2 regions of the Plantibacter sp. CFBP 8775 genome follow, and region 1 is predicted to be linked to the other one. Evidence: predicted binding sites of a transcription regulator. Region 1 holds the regulator's gene; the other holds the start of a gene.

What was found. The regulator HrcA, encoded in region 1, represses chaperone genes, less so after heat shock. The targets are predictions, from matches to a motif close to TTNGCACTCGNNNNNNNCGAGTGCNAA.
Region 2: the regulator HrcA is predicted to act here: its motif matches at 1,685-1,711, upstream of groES (co-chaperone GroES).

What each region holds. Positions count from the first base shown of each region.
Region 1 is NZ_JACYNV010000001.1:2,097,725-2,101,133, reverse strand. It holds gene IFR14_RS09970 (16S rRNA (uracil(1498)-N(3))-methyltransferase) at 1-220, opposite strand, end outside; gene dnaJ (molecular chaperone DnaJ) at 222-1,343, opposite strand; gene hrcA (heat-inducible transcriptional repressor HrcA) at 1,398-2,420, opposite strand; gene IFR14_RS20885 (DUF4870 domain-containing protein) at 2,637-3,194, shown strand; gene hemW (radical SAM family heme chaperone HemW) at 3,264-3,409, opposite strand, start outside.
Region 2 is NZ_JACYNV010000001.1:1,424,266-1,427,674, reverse strand. It holds gene rarD (EamA family transporter RarD) at 178-1,116, opposite strand; gene groES (co-chaperone GroES) at 1,312-1,608, opposite strand; gene IFR14_RS06795 (class I SAM-dependent methyltransferase) at 1,767-2,972, shown strand; gene IFR14_RS06790 (DUF4190 domain-containing protein) at 3,011-3,409, opposite strand, start outside.

The DNA.
Region 1 (3,409 bases):
GGTGCACCACGACCGATTCGACGCGGATCTCCAACTCGCCCGGCTCGCTTCGCACGACCGGTCCGGTCGCGATCAGGCCCCGGCCGTTGCCGATCGAGGTGGTCTCGCCGACCCGCAGCCTGCTCACGGCGACGGCGTGCTTCGCCTCGGGCCCGCGGAGGGTCACCGAGTCGCCGACACCGGTCGATTCGAGATCCTCGCGGAGGTACAGCGAACTCATCTCAACCGACGCCGTGGAAGCGGTCGCGGATCTTCGCGAACAGGCCCTGCTGGAACTGCGCGAGCGCCGGAGCACCCTGGCGTCGTCCCGAGGCGAAGCTCTTGATCAGCTCGCGTTCGCGGTGGTCGAGCTTCGTCGGGGTGACGACCTGGACGCCTATCTTGAGGTCGCCCCGGCTGTTCCCGCGGAGGCGGGTGACGCCGCGGTCCTTGACCGTGATGACCTCCGAGCTCTGCACGCCCGGTCGCAGCTCGACCTCGACGTCGCCGTCGAGCGCGTGGACGGTGACCTGGCGGCCGAGGATGGCGTCGGTCATCGGGACTTCGAGCGTGCACAACAGGTCGTCGCCGTCGCGGCTGAAGACGTCGTGGTGCTTGACCTTCATCTCGAGGTAGAGGTCGCCGTTCGGGCCGCCGGCCGGGCCCACCTCGCCGCTCCCCGGCATCTGCAGACGCAGACCGGTGTCGACACCGGCCGGGATGTCGACCGAGACGGTGCGGCGAGCACGGAGCCGACCCTGACCCTGGCAGGTGACGCACGGGGTCGCGATGATCGTGCCGTAGCCGCGGCAGGTGCCGCAGGGCGCCGAGGTCATGACGTTGCCGAGCAGCGAGCGGACGGCCCGCTGGATGGAGCCGGTGCCGTGACAGATGTCGCAGGTCACCGGTGAGGTGCCGGGCTGGCAGCAGGAGCCGTTGCAGGTGCTGCAGAGCACGGCGGTGTCGACCTCGAGGTCGCGGTGGGTGCCGAAGATGACCTCGTCGAGGTCGAGCTCGACGCGCAACAGGGCGTCCTCCCCGCGTGCGCGACGGGACTTGGGTCCGCGCTGCTGGCCGCCCCCGCCGAAGAAGGTGTCGAAGATGTCGCCGAAGCCGCCGAACCCGGCGTCGCCGCCACCGAACCCACCCGCCTGCGGACCGAGGTCGTACTGCTGGCGTTGCTTGGGGTCGCTCAGCACGTCGTAGGCGTGCGTGACCTCCTTGAACCGTTCCGAGGCGTCGGAACCCGGGTTCACGTCGGGGTGCAGTTCGCGTGCGAGGCGGCGGTACGCCTTCTTGATCTCTTCGGGCGTCGCCTCCTTGGCGACACCGAGTGCTGCGTAGTGGTCGGGGTAGTCAGCCACTGAGGGCCTTTCGTTCGAGGTGCGGAAGGTGTTGGGGGACGCGACGAGGATGCGTCACTCGGCGTCGAGGATGCGCGAGAGGTACCTGGCGACGGCGCGGACCGCAGCCATGTTGCTCGCGTAGTCCATTCTCGTGGGGCCGAGGACGCCGAGCCGGGCGATTTCGCCACCAGAGGAACGGTAGTTCCCGGCGAGGACACTCGTGGTCTCGAGGCCGAACGACGCGTTCTCCCGCCCGATGCTGGCGACCACGCTGTCGCGCTCGGACTCCATCTCACCGAAGAGCCGGAGCAGCACGACCTGCTGCTCGATGGCGTCCAGGACCGGATAGATGCTGCCGGGGAAGTCGTCCTCGGTGCGGGCGAGGTTGGCGGCGCCGGCCATGACGAGGCGGTCCTGGCGCTGCGCCGACAGCTGCTCGCGCACCGCGTCGACGATGCGGACGGCGGCCGCGCGGTCGAGGTCGGCGATGTCGGCGGGGACGTCGCCGATCGCGTCGTGGGCGTCGAGGAGTGGACGGCCCGCGACCGCCTCGTTGCACAGCGAGCGGAGCCGCGAGATGAGGTCGTCGTCGACCGGGCTCTCGGTCTCGATGAGCCGCTGCTCGACGCGGCCGTTGTCGAGGATGATGACCGCGAGCACACGGTTCGGGGTGACGCTCACCAATTCGAGATGCCGAACACGTGCCCGGGAGAACATCGGGTACTGGACGAGCGCGACCTGGTTCGTCAGCTGCGACAGCAGCCGCACCGTGCGGTGCAGGACCTCATCGAGGTCGCCGGACGCGCCGAGGAAGGTCTCGATCGCCGTCCGTTGGGCGTTGTTGAGCGGACGGCGGTCGGCCAGGTGGTCGACGAACATCCGGTAGCCCTTGTCGGTCGGCACCCGGCCGGAAGAGGTGTGGGGAGCGGCGATGAGCTCTTCGTCCTCGAGCTGCGCCATGTCGTTGCGGATGGTGGCTGCGGAGACCCCGAAGGAGTGGCGGTCGACGATCGTCTTGGAACCGACGGGCTCACGCGAGGCGACGTAGTCCTGCACGATGACGCGGAGCACTTCGAGACCGCGATCCGACACCATCTCGATCTCCTCCCGTCATCCACCTCGGAGCACCGACCATCAGCACTCGAAGACCCTGACTGCCAATCATATCGTGGCCTCCGCGCAGCCGTCCCTTGCGCGGCCCTGTGCCGCGGGAATACCGTTGGCCGCAGGCGTGGGTCCCTGATGAGCAACACCTGGTGCGATACGCTCAGCTGGACCAATTGAATATCACTCTCCGTGAAAGGTGCGAAGATGTCCGATCCGAACGCTCAGCCGCCCGTCGACCCAGCGAAGGGCGGGTCGGTTCCGCCTGCAGGAGACGGCGCGACGCCCCCTCCCGCAGCTCCGCAGCAGCCGCCCGCAGGCGCCTACCCGCCCCCGCCCGCCGGTGGCTACGCGCCGCCGCCGCCCGCTGCAGGCTCCTACCCGCCGCCGCCCGCAGGCGCCCCGCAGTACCAGCAGCCGTACGCCGCCGCTCAGCCCATGAGCCCGTCGGACGAGAAGCTCTGGTCGACGCTCATCCACATCGGTGGGATCTTCTTCGGATTCATCCCGCCGCTGATCGGCTACCTGGTCCTCAAGGACCGCGGCCCGTTCATCAAGGCGCACACGCTCACCGCGCTGAACTTCCAGCTGACGATGCTGATCGCGCTGGTGGTCGGCTCGATCCTGACGATCGTCGTCGTGGGTCTGTTCATCATCATCGCCGTGTACGTCGTCGTGATCGTGTTCAGCATCATCGCCGCGATCAAGGCGAACAAGGGCGAGCTGTACAGCTACCCGCTCACGATCCAGTTCATCAAGGCCTGATCCGTCGAGTCGCAAGAGAACAGCCCCGTCCGGTCCGCCGGGCGGGGCTGTTCTGCGCCTCGGGCAGGGTCAGTCGCCGACCAGACGGCGGACGACCGCGTCGGCGAGGAGCCGTCCGCGGCGCGTGAGCTCCAGCCGTCCGAGCAAGGCCTGCCGTGCGTCGACCAGTTCCTCGGCGATGAGCCCGGCCACCGCCGTGCGAGCCTCGGGGGCGA
Region 2 (3,409 bases), 670 kb from region 1:
GCTTGTCAGAAGAGTGGCAGCTCCAGGGGCTGCCGTTGAGTCAAGTTATCCGCTGCACGTGCGCTGGACAATGTCGTTGACGTTACAAGCGTGTAACACGACCAAATCGTTACCTCAGGACGGCCTGTTTCGCGCTTTTCCTGCAGTGGTCGCGCGATCAGCGCTGGAATCCGCTGTTCAGACCCGCGTCGAGCGGCGCCGTTCGGCCCCGGCGGCCCGACGACCCCGCGTTGAGGCGACGAGCATGTCGACGGTGAGGATCGCGAGCGCCAGCCACACGAGACCGAAGCCCAACCAGCGCTCCGGCGGCATCGCCTCGTGCAGGACGGCGACACCGACGACGAACTGGATGATCGGTGCGAAGTACTGGATGAAACCCATCCAGGTGAGCGGGAGGCGGCGGGCCGCCGCCGCGAACAGCAGGAGCGGGACGGCGGTGATGACGCCGGCGCCGACGAGCAGCAGGGCGTGCCCGACTCCCGCGGTGCCGATGGTCAGCCCACCGGTCACGCCGACAGCGATGAGCTGGGCGATCGCGACCGGCATCAGCCACACGGCCTCGAGCGTCAACCCGGACACGGCGTCGACCGAGCCGCCCACCAATTTCTTGATGTAGCCGTAGAGGCCGAATGAGAAGGCCAGGATGAGGGCGATCCAGGGGACGCTGCCGTGCCCGATCGCGAGGACGAGGACCGCGATCACGCTCACGACCACCGCGGCCCACTGGGCCGGACGCAGCCGCTCACGGAGGAAGAAGACGCCGAGGAAGACGGTCACGATCGGGTTGATGAAGTACCCGAGCGACGCCTCGACCACTTGGCCGTTGAGCGCACCGTACACGTAGGTCTGCCAGTTGACGTAGATGAGCGCTCCGGCGAGACCCATCGTCAGGACGATGCGGCGCTGGCGGAGGATGCCGAACAGTCGACGCCAGGAACGGGTCGCCAGGATGAGGACGGCGCAGAAGACGAGGGAGAAGAGGATCCGCCACGCCACGACCTCGAAGGCTCCGGCCGGTGCGAGGGCGATGAAGTAGAGCGGGAGCGCTCCCCAGAGGCAGTAGGCGGCGACCGCCGAGAGCAGTCCGGACCGGCTCCCCTGCTGGGGTACGGCCACACTCGCACGTCGGTCGTCTCCCCCGTCGACGGTGACGGGGTGGATGTCGACGTCGGCTGGATCGCTGGGGTTCTGCACTGGTCCAGGCTAGACCCGCGACTCCCCGCGACACCCTCCGGAAACGGACACAGCCCGAACGGCGAATGCCATTCGGGCTGTTGAGCGGCCTGGGCCGCCGGATCCGTGCGCTGGTGACTAGCGGACGACGACTGCGAGGACGTCGCGCGCGGACAGGACGAGGTAGTCCTCACCGGCGTACTTGACCTCGGTGCCACCGTACTTGGAGTAGATCACCTTGTCGCCGACGGCGACGTCGAGCGGGACGCGGTTGCCGTTGTCGTCGATGCGACCGGGTCCGACCGCCACGACCTCGCCCTCCTGGGGCTTCTCCTTGGCGGTGTCGGGGATGACCAGACCGGAAGCGGTGGTCTGCTCTGCCTCGACCTGCTTGATGACGATGCGATCCTCGAGCGGCTTGATGGAGACCGACACGGTTGACCTCTTTCTTGAAACGAAGACGTGGTTAGCACTCACACTGCGAGAGTGCTGATTCCAGTGTAGGCATCTTCTGGCACTCATGCAATGCGAGTGCCAATCAGCGACTGCTACCGTTGCCGGATGCATCCAGCTCCGCCCGAGGCCCGCTGACCATGGACCGTTCGGAACTCGTCGAACTCCTCACGGCCGACGGCCTCAGGCTCCTCGACGCCCTCCCTCCCTACCCGACGAAGGACGAGGCCGTCCGCCTGGTCGGGCGCCTGCGCAAGGAGGGCCACTCCCCCGAGCTGGTCGCGGCGGTCCTCACGCAGTCGCGGCTCAGGCAGAAGGCCGTCGGGAAGTTCGGACCGTTCGCCGGCCGCATGCTGTTCACCGAGGCCGGGCTCGAACAGGCCACGCGCCTTCCCGTCGCCGCATTGCACGCCGGGCGGTTCGCCCGGGCCGGCCTCACGCGGATCGCCGACCTCGGCAGCGGCATCGGCGCCGACTCGATGGCCATGGCCTCGCTCGACCTGGAGGTCACGGCGGTCGACATCGACGAGGTCACCGCGGCCATCGCCAGCTACAACCTCGCTCCGTTCCCCACGGCGACCGTGCGGAACGCCGCCGCCGAGGACGTCTCCCTCGACGACTTCGACGCGGTCTGGTTCGATCCCGCGCGGCGCACCGCAGGACACGCCGACACCGCGCGGCTGTCGAGTGCCGCCGACTACACCCCGTCCCTCGACCTGGTCTTCGGTGCGGCGACCCGCCTTCCCACAGGCGTCAAGCTCGGGCCCGGATTCGACCGCTCCCTCATCCCCGACGACGCCGAGGCGCAGTGGGTGTCGGTCGACGGACAGCTCGTCGAGATGGCGCTCTGGTTCGGCCCGCTGGCCCGTCCGGATGTCCGACGGTCCGCGCTCCTCCTCGCGGACGGCGTCCACCACGAGTTGCACGCCGAGGCCGACGCCGACGACGCCCCAGTGCGGGAGCTCGGCGACTACGTGCACGAACCCGACGGATCCGTGATCCGGGCCCGACTCATCGGCGACCTCGCCATCCGGTTGGAGGCCGGCATGCTCGGCCAGGGCATCGCCTACCTGACCTCCGACACCGCGACGAGCTCGCCGTTCGCCACGACCTTCCGAGTCCTCGAACGGCTGCCGATGGACGAGAAGGTCCTCAAGCGCACCATGCGTGATCGCGGGATCGGCGTCCTCGAGATCAAGAAACGCGGCGTCGACGTCGACCCCGCGGCGTTCCGGAAGCGTCTCGCGCTCAAGGGCGACGGCTCGGCCACGATCATCCTCACGAGGATCACCGGCAAACACAGTGCGCTGCTCGTCGAACGGGTGACGCCGGCCGCCGACGCCTGACCCGACGGCGTCCGCCGGGCCGCAGCGCCTGTGGAGGATCAGGTCGAGACGTAGCCGATGATCACGACGACGCTGTAGACGAGCCAGCCGACCGAGCAGGCGAGGCCGACGAACCCGGTCACGAGGCCGGTGAGGGCGCGACCTCGGCCCTGCGGCTCGCGACGCCTGGCTCCGAACCCGAGCACGATCGCGGCGATCGACAGGGGGAAGCCCCAACCGACGAAGACCGACACGACGAGCCCGACGACACCGGTGATGAGCGACCAGGTGCTCCGCGAGGTCCCGGTCGACGCGGCAGGGGTCTGCGTCTGCGACTGCTGGTACGCGGCGTAGCCACCCTGGCTCGGCGCCTGGTAGACCGCCGTCGGCACCGTCTGGAGATAGGTCGCGTGATCGCCCTGCCAACCCGCCGGAGGCGCCGAGGGGGACGCCCCCTG